2 regions of the Ruegeria sp. YTSC106 genome follow, and region 1 is predicted to be linked to the other one. Evidence: riboswitches for the same ligand, from Rfam matches in the RefSeq annotation. Region 1 holds a riboswitch; the other holds the start of a gene.
The links. Region 1 has a riboswitch for cobalamin ahead of AC2FEB_RS08030 (DUF1636 family protein). Riboswitches for the same ligand answer to the same signal wherever they lie in the genome.
Positions count from the first base shown of each region.

Region 1 (7,420 bases):
TTAGGGGTAAATTGTGTACGGCGTTAATTGCACTTTGGATCAAAATTCCCCGCGCCGCCCTAATCTGGGATGATAGGCAACGCGGGGACTTAGTCTGGTCATGGGACTGCCCAGACTAAATGGGGCAAGTGTGTTACGGGTCGTGTCGCTGGTTGGATCAAACTGTTGCAATTTGCGTTCACCTGCATTTGAGGGCGCTGTTCAACCAGCCAGTTCTTAGTTTTCCAACAGAACTTTTGCCAGCATTCCGTTTGTGTTGAACCGTCGGACCCATGCATACCGCCCGCTTAAACGTTCGACGCGCTGAACCGCGTGCGGGACACCACGACCACAGGGTTTGGTGTTCGTCAAACGAGGTTTTTACCATTACTCAAACCGCCATTCTTGGAGAAATATTATGTCTCGAAGTGAGTGAAAAACGAAACTTCATGACAAGGCGAGAAGGATGAACTAGGAATCTAACAAAGAAAAAGTTCTGGACGTATTGTGGAACACATTGCCTTTACCTTTGAGATGGGGGTCGTTTGTACCCTTCTGGCTTTCACCGTTTTTTTGTTCGTCTCCGAGATCATCAGGATCGACCTTTCCGCCATATTGGTTCTGGTTCTCATAGGCTTGCTCAGCTACGCGCCCGGGCTGGGAAATCTGGCGGATGTAACCCTTCTGTTCGACGGCTTCGCATCCAATGCCGTCATCTCGATCATTGCGGTAATGATCGTCGGTGCTGGTCTGGACAAGACGGGGATCATGAACAAGGTTGCTGCCGTTATCCTCAAATATGGTGGCAAATCGGAAGGCAGGGTTGTTCCAATCATCTCAGGAACCGTTGGCGTCATTTCTTCGTTCATGCAGAATGTCGGCGCCGCTGCTCTGTTTCTTCCCGTTGTCAGCCGTATTTCTTCGCGGTCAGGTATACCGCTGTCACGCCTGCTGATGCCGATGGGATTCTGCGCCATTTTGGGTGGCACAATGACGATGGTCGGGTCGTCTCCACTTATCCTGCTGAACGATCTGATCCTGACGGCAAATGACAGTTTGCCGGCCTCTCAGAAAATGGAGCCCTTCAGCCTGTTCTCGGTCACACCGATCGGTGCAGTTCTGATCCTGACGGGAATTGGTTACTTTTTGCTGTTGGGACGCTGGGTTTTGCCCGTGGCTGAAGGGCCTGACAATACGGGCACCGGACAAGGGACACAGGAATACCTGCAAAGGGTCTATGGCCTCAAAGCCGACGTGTTCGAAGTCGTAGTGCCCGAGGACAGCCCCTTGGTCGGAGAGATTCTGGCCGACATCAACCACGAAAACCACCTGTACATCATTTCCACCTTCTATCGCGGCAAAACCTCGATGGTTCAGGTTTTGACAGCCGAAATTGCGGCCCCGTGTCGGCTGGCCATCGTCGGCCGCCGTTGGGAGGTCGAGACGTTCGCCAAGAAATACGGGCTTACCGTTCTTCCGGATTTGGACATTTTTGTCGAAGAGTTCGCCCCCACCAATGCAGGCGTGGCCGAGGTGGTCGTCACGCCAGACAGCAAGCTGATCGGCAAATGCCCCCGCGAGCTTTTGTTCCGCAAGACCTATGGCATGTCGCTGCTGGCCATTCACCGCGGCGAAGAGACGCTGAGCCATGTCGAGACCGAGGATCACGAATCCACTCAGATCGGGCTCGAAAAGTTTCAGGCCGGTGACATGCTCGTGGCGCATACCAGATGGGACAACCTGATGCGGATCAAGCGCGACCCGGACTTCGTCGTTGTGACAACGGACTTCCCCCAGGACGAACTGAGGCCGCAAAAAGTCGGCTGGGCCCTGGCATTTTTCGCCATTTCGCTGTCATTGATCCTGTTCACGGACGTCCGGCTTTCGCTCTGCCTTCTTACCGGAGCGGTAGGCATGATGTTGACCCGTGTGCTCAGCGTGGATGAGGCATACCGCGCGGTCGGGTGGAACACCGTATTCCTGCTCGCCTGCCTCATACCTTTGGGACAAGCTGTACAGAACACAGGCACGGCTGCGTGGATCGCCCAGCAGATCATGATAATTCTGGACGGCTGGCCGCTCTGGTCGCTGCAAACCGGAATCGCTGTTCTGGCGACTGCTTTTTCTCTGGTCATGTCAAATGTCGGGGCCACTGTCCTGCTGGTGCCTTTGGCGGTATCGATTGCGATAGCGGCTGGTGGGAATCCATCGGTTTTTGCACTGACCGTCGCCATTTCCACATCGAACAGCTTCATCATCCCAACCCATCAGGTAAACGCATTGATTATGGGTCCGGCAGGATACAAGGTGATGGATTTCGTGCGTTCCGGCGGGATCATGACTGTGCTGTTTCTGGTCGTCTCTCTGCTCATGATCAACGTCATTTACTAGCGCGAGAGGATCCGGGGTGTTCGGCGGTCTTTTCCCACCATCGTGACAGGTTCTGTCCAGGCACCCGCTCACCACAGTGTACGACCCTGGCAGAGATACCGTTCGTCGCCGGGCTCATCTCAGGCTGTACCCCGCACGACATGCCGCCCATCGACGCCCACAGGTCGCTTTCTACTCCTCCGCATCATTGTTACGCGCGACTCGCTTGACAAGCAGGCCAGCGGTGCCGCATGTCCCTTTCGTTGGTGTCGGTGACAGCCGATGAAAAGGGAATGCGTCAACGGTCATGCCGCCAAACGCAGCCGCCCCCGCGACCGTGAACGGAGAGGATGCCCAATGCCACTGGCCCAAAGGCCGGGAAGGCGGGACATCCGACAGAGGCCCTCCTCTGGCATCCGCAAGCCGGGAGACCTGCCAACAACCGAAGTTGAAACCGGGCGGGGTGTTCCGGTGTCGGGTCCGTGACCAATCGTGGCCCGCATGAAACCCCGTCCCCCGCGAAGAGGATTTGGGGGGATGAGAGACATGACCGAGACCACACCAGTCGAGTTGCTGGTCTGTACCACCTGCCGTCGCGGCCTGCCTGTCGAAGATGACGCGCAACGCCCGGGCGCTTTGTTGCACAAGGCCCTGGAACAGGCTGACCTGCCCGACGGTGTCACCCTGAAAGCCGTAGAATGCCTGTCAAACTGCGATCAAGGTTGTTCGATCGTATTGCGCGGCGGGCCGGGCCGCTGGACATTCGTCTATGAAAACCTGAGCGAAACAGATCATGTCGACGTCATTGTCGACGGTGCGACCAAGTATCTGGCCACTGAAGATGGTTTGGTGAAATGGCGCGAACGCCCCGAACATTTCCGAAAAAACTGTGCCTCGCGCATTCCCCCGATTGGAGCCTGACATGTCGAACCTCGAAAAACTCCCCGTCACAGTGATCACCGGCTTTCTGGGCTCGGGCAAGACCACTTTGGTGCGTCATCTGATGCAGAACCCGCAGGGCAAGCGCCTTGCTGTCGTGGTCAACGAGTTCGGCGATGTAGGCGTCGATGGCGACATCCTGAAATCCTGCGCCATTCCCGATTGCCCGGCGGAAAACATCATGGAACTGGCCAATGGCTGCATCTGCTGCACCGTGGCAGATGATTTCATTCCCACCATCGAGGCCCTGATGGCTCTGGAACCGCGCCCGGATCACATCCTGATCGAAACCTCGGGACTGGCGCTTCCCAAACCATTGCTGAAGGCGTTTGACTGGCCCGACATCCGCTCGAAAATCACCGTGGATGGCGTGATCGCCCTAGCCGATGCCGAGGCTGTAGCCGCCGGTCGCTTCGCGCCCAATGTCGAAGCGGTGGATGCCCAGCGCATGGCCGATGACTCGATCGACCACGAAACGCCCCTGTCCGAGGTGTTCGAGGATCAGATCTCCTGCGCCGACATCATCCTGCTGACCAAGCCCGACCTCGCCGGCCCTGAAGGCGTGGTAAAAGCACGCGAGATCATCGCCGCCGAGGCGCCGCGTCCCCTGCCCGTGGTCGAAGTGGCCGAAGGTGCGGTGGACGTTCGCGTTGTGTTGGGTTTGGAAGCCGCCGCCGAGGATGACATGGACGCCCGCCCTTCGCATCACGACGGCCACCATGATCACGAGCATGACGATTTCGAAAGCATCATCGTCGAGTTGCCCGAGCAAGCCGATCCGACCCAACTGGTGGCCAAAATCGAACGCCTCGCCAATGAGCTGAACATCCTGCGGGTCAAAGGGTATGCCGCCGTTCAGGGAAAGCCCATGCGTCTGTTGGTACAAGCCGTGGGTGCGCGGGTACGTCACCAGTATGACCGTCCGTGGGAACCCGGCGAAGAGCGCCGTTCGCGTCTGGTCGTCATCGCCGAGCATGACGACATCAAAGAGGCGGAAATCCGCGAAATCCTCGTGGGTGTGCGTGAGGCTGCCGAGTAAGACCCATGCACGTCGTCTTCCGCGAAAGCCACGGGCTCGAGGAAACCGAGACCCCGACCGATCTGGGCCAGAGCCCAGCAGAACTGGTGGTGCTGTCTTTCTCGGACAGCGACCTGGGTGCTTTCGCGGCGGGCTGGCATCGTGGTGGCGGACCGGATGGGCGAATGCCGACCCTGCGGCTGGCCAATCTGACAGCTTTGAAACACCCGCTGTCCGTTGACACCTATGTCGAGCAGACGCTCGAGGGCGCCAAGGGCATTCTGATCCGTCTGATCGGTGGCGTGCCCTACTGGTCCTACGGCCTGCAGCAGGTTCTGGCACTGGCGCAGGCCAAAGGCATCGCTCTGGCCGTCCTCCCAGCGGACGGGCGCGAGGATACGCGGTTGGATGACTATTCCACCTTGCCCGTCTCGACCCTGCGGCGGCTGGCGCATCTGTGCGATACCGGCGGCGAGGTCGCGGCACAGGCCGCACTGGCACAGATGGCTCTGGCGGCAGGGCTTTATGCCGGTCCGGTGATGGGCGCCAAGACCTTGCCCGAATGTGGCGCGTGGTGTCCGGGTCGCGGCGTAATCCCGGTGGAAACCGCGTTCGAAGATAACGCTAAACGCATCCTCGTCACCTTCTACCGCGCTTACCTGACCTCGGCAGACACCGCCCCGATCGCCACCCTGATCCGCAGCCTGCGGGCCCGTGGATTCGAGGCGATGGGCCTGTTTGCCCCGTCGCTCAAGGCGCCTGTGGCCGCCGACTGGTTGCGGGAACAGGTTGTTGCGCTGAAACCATCGGCAATTGTCAATGCCACTGCCTTCTCGGGCAAAGGTGCGTCGGGAACATCGCCTCTGGACGCAGCAGATGTGCCTGTGTTTCAGGTCGCTCTCGCCACCTCGCGCCGCAAAGCGTGGGCCGAAGCAGAACGCGGGCTGTCCCCCGCCGATCTGGCCATGCATGTGGTACTGCCCGAGGTGGATGGGCGGATCTCGGCGGGAGTCGCGTCTTTCAAGGAACCCGGCAAACGCGATCCTCATCTGGAATACGCGCGCTTTGCACATCGGCCCGAACCGGACCGGATCGAAGCGATCATCGACCGTGTCTCGGGCTGGCTTGCACTGAACGATAAACCCAAGGCAGATCAGATTCCCGCGCTGGTCCTGTCCACTTATCCCGGCAAAGACTGGCAGATGGCCCATGCGGTTGGCCTTGACGCGCTGGCCTCGGCCCAAGCGATGCTGTCCGATCTTCGCGAAGAAGGCTATGACATCGCGACTGGCGAGCCGATTGCCGACACTCTTCTGGACGCACGGATTTCGTGGGCGCTCGAGGATTATCTGGATGCGCTTGCGGATTTGCCCGAGACCCTGCGCACCGATCTGCACACCGCATGGGGCGCGCCCGAAGATGATCCGGCCTGTGCCGATGGGGTCTTTTATTTCACCGCACTGCGACGCGGCAAGGCGCTGGTCGCGCTGCAACCCGAACGCGGCACGCCCGAGCTGCGTGATGACGACTATCATGACCTCTCGCGCACCCCGCGCCACAGCTATGTCGCCTTCTATTTGTGGCTGCGCAAAGGGTTGGGCGTGAACGCGCTGATCCACATCGGGGCACATGGAACGCTGGAATGGTTGCCCGGAAAATCGGTCGCTTTGTCTGCTCATTGCTGGCCCGAGGCGCTGATCCGCGATCTGCCGGTGATTTATCCCTTTATCGTCAATGATCCCGGTGAAGCCGCGCAAGCCAAGCGCCGGATTGGAGCGGTCACGCTGGGCCACATCCCGCCCCCGATGAAGGAAAGTGGCACGCCGGATCGGATGGTCCGGCTTGAATCGCTGCTGGATGAGTTTTCGAACGCCGACGGGCTTGACCCCAAACGCCGTGACCGCTTGCAGGAAGATATCCGTGATGAAGCGCAGGCCATTGGCTTGGAAAGCGATCTCGGCCTTGATCAGGCAACCTGCACCGCCGAAGCGATCACACGTATCGACCGCTTTGTCTGTGACATCAAGGAAAGCCAGTTTGGCGACGGGCTGCACATCTTCGGGCGCGTGCCCGAGGTGACGGGCAATTTCGATCCGGCCCCGTCGGCCCACGCTGAACGCGACGCGCTGATCAAAGCGCTCGGGGGCAAACGGATCGATGCCGGGCCTTCGGGTTCACCCTATCGTGGTCGGTCAGATGTTCTGCCCACCGGGCGGAACCTTTACACCACTGACCCGCGGTCGGTTCCGACCCGTGCGGCCTATGCGCAGGGTGTGAAACTGGCCGAGGAACTGGTGCGACGCCATCTTCAGGAAGAAGGCGATTACCCAAAAGGGCTGATCGTCGATCTGTGGGGGTCAGCCACCATGCGCACGGCGGGCGAGGAATTTGCCATGGCCTTGCACCTGCTGGGCGTCAAACCTGTATGGGACAAAGGGTCCGAGCGGGTTTCCGGCATCGAGGTTCTGCCGATCACTGACCTGAGCCGCCCGCGCCTGGACGTGACCTTGCGGGTGTCGGGCCTGTTTCGGGATGTTTTCCCGACGCTGTCCGCTTTGTTTGGCCAAGCGGTTCGCGCATTGGCCGCGCGTGATGAGGCGGCGGACTGGAACCCCTATGCCGGGCAGGAGCCGGTGGCGCGGGTCTATGGACCTGCGCCCGGAAGCTATGGCGTCAACATGACCGAACTCTCCGAGGTGTATACCGACGAGGCCCGTGCACAGGCAGGTGAAGCGTGGCTTGAGGCCAGCTCTTTTGCATTGGAAGGCGAACACATATCACAGGACAAGGACGGTATCACCCAACGCGTTGCAAATGCGGACAGCTTTGTCCACTTGCAGGACCTGACCGAAACCGATCTTCTTCTGGCCAACGATTATGCCACACACGAAGCGGGTTTTGCCGCCGCCAAGAAGATCGCCGGCGGAACCGCGCAGCTGTACCATCTGGACAACACAAATCCGGAAAATCCTCGTGCCCGCACCTTGCCTGAAGAAATCAGCCGTGTCGTCCATGCCCGCGCCACCAATCCCGGCTGGATCGCCGGGATGCAACGCCATGGTTTCCGCGGAGCCGCTGAAATCGCAGCGACGCTGGATCATATGGCCTCATTCG
Region 1 is NZ_JBXWMI010000004.1:291,875-299,294, forward strand. It holds gene AC2FEB_RS08025 (SLC13 family permease) at 514-2,370, shown strand; cobalamin riboswitch at 2,597-2,803, shown strand; gene AC2FEB_RS08030 (DUF1636 family protein) at 2,896-3,270, shown strand; gene cobW (cobalamin biosynthesis protein CobW) at 3,272-4,327, shown strand; gene cobN (cobaltochelatase subunit CobN) at 4,333-7,420, shown strand, end outside.

Region 2 (7,420 bases), on a different contig from region 1:
TCACATGCAGAAAATGCTGAACCGTTCCGACAAACCCGCGGTGGTGATCGTCAAATTCGGCAATCTGTTCCGGGCTGCCTTGTGCAGCGGCTTCGAAGTCGTCTGATCGTCGTGAAGTATCGGACATAAAGGTTCCCCCAAAGCGTCAGGTCACTGACGACTCTAGCAAGTTTTCGGGCGAATGGGTGGCTTGAAAAGCGGAAGGCCGCCCTCTGCGGCCCTCCGGGTGATCAGGTCAACCCCAGCAGAGGTCCATGCCTTCTTTGACCGAGATTGACTCGACGCCATCAGCGGCCTTGTCCGTTACAAGCGCCACGCCGGTGTCAAAGAAATCCTTACCGGGTGTGTTTTCAGGTTTTACACCTTCGTCCGCCCATTTCTTGACGGCCTCAACCCCCAGTGATGCCATCAACAGCGGGTATTGCTGCGACGTTGCGCCGATAACACCATCAGCAACGTTTTGGACGCCCGGGCAGCCTCCGTCCACGGAAACGATGAGTACGTCATTTTCACGTCCGATGGCTTTGAGCGCTTCATAAGCGCCTGCCGCCGCAGGTTCGTTGATGGTGTGAACAACGTTGATCGTCGGATCCTTGGCCAGTAGGTTTTCCATCGCGCGGCGACCTCCTTCTTCGTTGCCGGCAGTGACATCACTCCCGACCAGACGGGGGTCATCTTCATCGCCGATCACGTTCGGGTCTGCCAGATCAACACCGAAGCCCTGAAGGAAGCCCTGATTGCGCAGCACATCCACTGTCGGCTGGCTGACGGCAAGATCCAGTGTCGCGATTTTGGCGTCGTTGGCGGCGTCGCCCAGCGTGGCTTTGGCCCATTGTCCAATCAACAGCCCGGCAAGGAAATTGTCCGTGGCGAACGTTGCGTCAGCCGAGTCAATGGGTTCCAGCGGCGTATCCAGAGCGATTACCAGAACCCCTGCATCCCGCGCCTGCTTCACAGCCGGAACGATGGATGATGTGTCCGAGGCCGTCAGCAGAATGCCTTTGGCGCCGTCCAGAATGCAGGTCTCAATGGCTTGCACCTGCGTTTCATGGTCACCGTCGACCTTGCCCGCAAAGGCTTTCAGCGTCATTCCCAGCTCTTCCGCCTTCGCTGTCGCGCCCTCCTTCATTTTGACAAAGAACGGGTTGGTGTCCGTTTTGGTGATCAGGCAAACAGTTTCACCTTCCGCCATTGCACTGCCAGCCATGGCAGCAGCTGCCAGCGCTGTCGCGCCCGCAAGTCTTGCAAGTTTCATCGATAATCCTCCCAGTTTTTCTAATGCCCATGAGGGCACGAGAGCGATCAGGCAAAAATAACCTGATCCCATGAGAAACCATCACAAGAATCAAATATTGAGTCAATAAATAACTCACTCTTATTTATTATTGACAGGGCGGGTCGGCTTTCTCATTCTCAAGCAAGAAAGGGGTGGTCGTGCCTGAATATTCATCTCAGACAAACTCGATTGGCTCGCACGGGTCAGAGGTGCGCGGAACGAACCAAAGCGGCATGCGGGCCCGAAACGAACGCCTTGTGTTATCTCTTGTCCGGCGCCATCAGGCCCTTGCGAAGTCCGAAATCGCGCGCATGACGGGACTGTCGGCACAAACGGTTTCCGTCATTATGCGTCTATTGGAAAAGGATGGGTTGCTTCTGCGCGGTGAACCGGTTCGCGGGAAAGTCGGGCAGCCTTCTGTTCCCATGCGCCTTAATCCGGATGGTGCGTTCTTCTTTGGGCTTAAAGTCGGGCGCCGCAGTGCCGAACTGGTTTTGACTGACTTTGTCGGAAATGTGCGGCAACGAGAGAGGCAAACCTATGACTATCCAACGCCGAATGCCACTTTGGATTTTTCCAGGGAGTGCCTTGGGAAAGTGATGACGTCCATGTCACCTGAGTCCAAAAGCAGGATCGCGGGGCTCGGAATAGCTATGCCCTTTTACTTGTGGGACTGGGCGAAGGCTTTGCAGGTTCCTCAGGAAAAAATGGACCCGTGGCGCGCGTCGGACTTAAAAGCGGACCTGGCTCTCAGCTGCAATATGCCAATTTTCCTTCAAAATGACGCGACAGCGGCCTGTGGTGCGGAATTGGTTTTTGGCCCGGCTGACGGGCCAAGAGATTTTTTGTATTTCTACGTCGGCTTCTTCATTGGCGGCGGGGTGGTCCTCAATGGCTCGATCTTTTCTGGTCGGGGAAATGCAGGCGCGCTCGGTCCTTTGCCTGTTCCTGATGACGCTGGCGGTGTGAAGCCGCTGATTGACGTGGCCAGCCTTTATGTGCTCGAGCGTGCAATCACGACAGCAGGGGCAACCTCGCATTCTTTATGGGAATCGACCGAGCATTGGGATGTGCCAAAAGCTCAACTGGAGAACTGGTTGAATAAGACCGCGAGCGGGATTGCCTATGCGATTGTATCATCATGCAGTCTAATCGACTTTGAGTGCGTAAAGATTGACGGCTGGATGCCGCCGGACATCAAGGCGCATTTGGTTGAATTGGTCGAAAACAAACTGTCCGAGGTTAACCTGACCGGTCTTGAGCGCCCTTTGGTGGTGGCGGGGGCCGTGGGCCCGGATGCGCGCTCGCTGGGCGCAGCAAGCTTGCCGTTGTCGGAAAGGTATCTTTCAGAAGCCTAGAAGTGTATTTCCCCTTCTTCCACTGATGCTTACCGAAGCACGTCAAACCACACCAGACTTCCCAGGTTCATAACTTTTTCGACCGCCATCACAATTGATCGTTGACGGAGACTGGGATTGTCTGGCAAGCCGCTGGACATGTCCGGTTCCGGGGTGCGCTCTGGAATCAATAGGGAATGCGGTGCGGGCTCAGGCCCAATTCCGCAACTGCACCCGCAACTGTAAGCGGCGAGCAGGGCTGAAACGCCACTGGGGTTTTCCCGGGAAGGCCAGTCCGACGCTTTGACCCGCAAGTCAGGATACCTGCCGGGCATGTGCCCCCATAAGGGGCGCTCCTCATCGGCGACGGGATGTGCGTCGGACCAGGATGCCTGAAAGGGCAATTTGGCGTTGGATGTCCCGCAGTCAAAGTGAATTTCGCACCGGGATTGGCGCGACGGGACAAGGACGACTGTTCATGAAAAAGCTGCTCAGTGCAGCCGCTGCCGCGATGGCACTTCCTGCCATGGCAAATGCGCATTTCCTTTTGGAATACACCATCGACACCATGATCGAGAAACCCGGCGATGTGCCGGTCAAGCTGATCTTCTGGCATCCGTTCGAGAACGGTCATGTCATGGATATGGAAAAGCCGCAGGAATTCTATGTGATCCACAACGGCAAAAAAACTGATTTACTTGATACGCTGGAACCTGTCCGCTTCACCGGTGGAGAAAACGAGGGGGCGGCGTTCAAAGGCAGTGTTCCTGTCAAACGTTCGGGCGATTACGTGCTGGTGACGGTTCCTCAACCTTATTATGAGGAAGCCGAAGACATCTATATCCAGCAGTTCACCAAAGCGTTCCTGAACCGCAACGCATTGCCGACCGACTGGATGAACCCTGTGGGTCTGCTGACCGAGATCATACCGCTTAACAAGCCGACCAACATCATCGCGGGTTCGACCTTCACGGGCCGTGTGATGGCTGATGGTCAGCCGGTTGCAGGTGCTGAGATCGAGATCGAGTACATGGCCGCCGAACCTGGCATGGAGAGCTCGGCCGCTTCGACACCGAAGGTGTCACCAATGCCGGGTGGTGCCGTGGTCGCCATATCGGACGACAACGGGTACTTTTCGTTTGGCGTTCCAAAAGCCGGTTACTGGGGTTTCGCAGCACTAGGTTCAGGTCCAGTGACCGAACATGAGGGTAAAGAACTTAGTCAGGATGCGGTCATCTGGATCCGCGCCTGGGATCTGGAGTAGACCCAAATGCACATCGTCGACGGAGCCCTTTCCAACCCGGTCGTGGTCGGCGGTGCCGTCGCCGCTGCGGGTGGGATTGCCATGGGCCTCAGGTCACTGGATCTTGACCGCATCCCCACTGCCGGAGTGTTGTCAGCCAGTTTCTTCGTGGCATCGTTGATCCACGTACCCATTGGTCCGTCATCGGTACATTTGATCCTCAATGGCATGGCTGGACTGCTGCTTGGCTGGGCCGCATTCCCGGCTTTGTTCGTCGGGCTTTTGCTGCAGGCGGTCTTTTTCGGCTTTGGCGGATTGACGGTGTTGGGGATCAACACCGTCAATATCGCTTTGCCCGCGGTGGTGGCCGGATTGTTGTTTGGTCGTCTGATCGCGCGTGGGACGCCTTTGCAGGGTGCGATCTGGGGTGGCTTGGGCGGCGCATTTGCCATTGCGGCGACGACCGGCATGGTCGCGACTTCACTGGCACTGTCGGGGGATGAGTTCCTGCCCGCTGCCAAGCTTGTTTTCTTTGCACATATACCTGTCATGGCCATCGAAGCGATTTTGACCGGGTTCGCCGTTTTGCTGGCGCGCAAAGTCAAGCCCGAGCTGTTTGTCAGAGGAGCGACCACATGAAGCATCTGGTTATCACACTGGCTTTGTGCTGTGCGCCTTTGCCTGCGCTGGCGCATAAAGTCATAGCCGGTGTTTTTGTGTCCGGTGATGCCATAGAGGGTGAGATCGGTTTTTCCAGCGGCGATATGGCAAGCGATACCGAAGTCATTGTTACTGGCCCGGATGGGGCAGAGCTGGGTCGCACGGTGACGGATGCAGACGGGTTTTTTATCTACACTCCGAACTCAGCCGTGGCGCATACATTCTTTGCTGACCTGGGCGCCGGGCACGTGGCCCAGGTTACTATGCCTGCAGAGGACGTCGCGCAGATTATGGGTGTTGTCGCAGAAAAAGCGGACAGCGCAACTTCGGCGACCATGGCCCAGACTGTCGGTTCCGCGACTTCACTAGGCCAAGAGGAACGACAGGTTATCGCAAAGGCCGTTCGTGACGAGTTGCGCCCGCTCAGGCGCGAGATCGCGGCCTATCGCGAACAGAATGACCTGCAAACCATCCTTGGCGGGATCGGGTACATCGTTGGTCTGTTCGGTCTGGGCTTTTACATGGCGGCGCGCCGCAGGCTGGCGGCCTGATGGCACACGTCCTGGGGCACCAAGAGAAAACACTGGCCGAAGCCGGTGACGGGCCTGAAGGTCTGATCAACCTGCTGGATCCCCGGATGCGGATCGTCATGGCAGTTGCTTTTGCAGTCGTTACCGTGGCGCTGTCAGCCCTCATTGCGCTTTGCGCGGCGTTGACCGTGTCTCTTTCGCTTTTGATGATTTCACGCTTGCCGTGGCGAAAGACGTTGAAGCGAATGGCCATGATGGATGGATTCATCCTGTTTATGCTGATCCTGCTGCCCTTTTCCATGCCCGGAGATCTGATGTTCACGCTTTGGGGGTACCCGGCAAGCTGGCAAGGCTTCTGGAAAGCGGTCCAGATTTCTTTGACCGCCAATGCCGTGATCCTGTCCCTGCTGGTGTTGGTTGGCACGATGGAGCCGGTCACTCTGGGTCACGCCTTGCATCGTCTGCGTTGCCCTGAAAAGCTGGTTTACCTTCTGATGTTTACAATTCGGTATATCGAGGTGTTGCGGGAAGAGTATCTGCGCTTGCGCGCCGCCATGAAGGTGCGCGGTTTTCGGCCAGCGACCAACTGGCACACATATCGCAGCTTTGGTTACCTGGTGGGCATGATGCTCGTGCGCGCGATCGAAAGATCGGAACGCATTCTGGCCGCGATGAAGTGCCGGGGGTTTTCCGGACGTATGCCGTTGCTTCAGGAATTTGACCTGACCCGCAGAGACATTGTGTTTGCTGCTGGATTCAGCGGTCTCTGCCTGGGTCTGATCATTCTGGAATTCGTATGACACTGATCGCGCTAGAAGACATCTGTTTTTCCTACCCCGGCCAGCCACCCGTCCTCGACGGGGCAAGCCTGAGCCTGAATGCCGGGCAGCGCCTGTCTCTGACTGGTCCGAACGGTGCGGGAAAATCGACGCTCCTGCGCATCATACTTGGGTTGCAGCGCCCGAGTTCTGGCACCGTCACCGTTTTTGGTCAGCAACGCGTGGAGGAGGCGGATTTCCACGAAGTGCGCCGCCGGGTGGGGCTTGTATTTCAGGATGCGGACGATCAACTGTTCTGTCCGACCGTCGCCGAAGACATCGCCTTTGGGCCGCTCAATCTGGGCAAGACACGCGACGAAGCGCTTGCCATTGTCGATAAAGTGCTTGGCGATCTGGACTTGATGCACTTAAAGAACCGCATCACGCACAAATTGTCAGGCGGCGAAAAACGGCTGGTGACACTGGCGACAGTTCTGGCGATGGATCCCGAAGTTCTGTTGCTGGACGAACCGACGAATGCGCTGGATACGAAAAACGAAGCGCGCTTGCTGGAAATCCTGCGAGCGTTGCCACAGGCGGTTCTGCTGGTCAGTCATTCGCCGGCGTTCCGCACGGAACTGGCACCGGATGCACTGGACCTTCGCGACGGGAAGCTGGTGCCGGCCTGACCTGTTCTCGTGGCAACCAGATACAGTGGTTTCAGAAATGCTATCACGCCGCCTGAGCCAAGCCATGAAGCCGAAAGCGAACCCTGTGGGTCGTCAGGCCTGGACTATGTCCGCTTTCGGCTCATCAGCCCATATCTGACAGCCCATGCCCGAAAGGATCCGCGTCTGCGCCTGTCCTGTTTCACAGGTTGTTTGGATTGTGCACCGCCTTTGCGATTGAATTCGAATACGTCGATTACCCGCTCGGCGCAGCCACAGGCTTCGCCCATGCCGACTTTGGCGAAATAGAACTTCTCGAAACGCTCCGGGTTTTGCATGGCTGACCTCCTTATTGCATTAAACCCCTTGAAGGGAGTCTTGCCAAATCACTTTCATGCGTTTCAAGCAGCCGCGCTATGGTGCGGCAAATTCGTTTCCTGTCCAGACATTGTCCAGTTGATTGAAGACCGGTGAGGTAATGAGCATTTCAGCGGAATAAAGCAGTTGCAGCTCGTCCGCAAACCGCGTGACGCCCGGCACAAGCCCGGTGATATTGCGCCATTCTGCCCAAGTTCCGGGATTCGACAGGCTGGTCGGATTGCCGGGATCAGCTGTCTGGTGCCACCCGGCGGCGTTCAGTAGTGGCGTGAGCGCAAAGCGCGCATCATTGCTGTCGACCTCGGAACAGGCTGCGGCATCGCATTCCCAACTCGTCCAGTCTGCCGCCGCGATGGTTCCGGCGATCGGAGCGGTGGCGTCGATGACCCGAACCAAAACCTCGAAACCGCCACCAGCAGTCGGGCGGCTAAGCGACAGGGGATCGGTTGCCACGGCGTGTAAAGCCGCAGTTGGCGCCAGGCTGAGTGTTCGGCCGATCAGAGCCAGCTGCGCAGAGCCGTCTGTTGCGGGTGCAGACCCCGCAGCAGGCAGTATCCTGACAGGTGTCAA
Region 2 is NZ_JBXWMI010000025.1:10,556-17,975, reverse strand. It holds gene AC2FEB_RS21890 (ABC transporter permease) at 1-127, opposite strand, end outside; gene AC2FEB_RS21885 (sugar ABC transporter substrate-binding protein) at 236-1,255, opposite strand; gene AC2FEB_RS21880 (ROK family transcriptional regulator) at 1,510-2,634, shown strand; cobalamin riboswitch at 2,761-2,959, shown strand; gene AC2FEB_RS21875 (DUF4198 domain-containing protein) at 3,092-3,877, shown strand; gene cbiM (cobalt transporter CbiM) at 3,884-4,495, shown strand; gene AC2FEB_RS21865 (NikL family nickel/cobalt ECF transporter subunit) at 4,492-5,067, shown strand; gene cbiQ (cobalt ECF transporter T component CbiQ) at 5,067-5,846, shown strand; gene AC2FEB_RS21855 (energy-coupling factor ABC transporter ATP-binding protein) at 5,843-6,493, shown strand; gene AC2FEB_RS21850 (hypothetical protein) at 6,598-6,810, opposite strand; gene AC2FEB_RS21845 (hypothetical protein) at 6,887-7,420, opposite strand, start outside.
Region 2: it holds a riboswitch for cobalamin, as region 1 does, so the genes downstream of both, AC2FEB_RS21875 (DUF4198 domain-containing protein) here and AC2FEB_RS08030 (DUF1636 family protein) in region 1, are expected to answer to the same signal.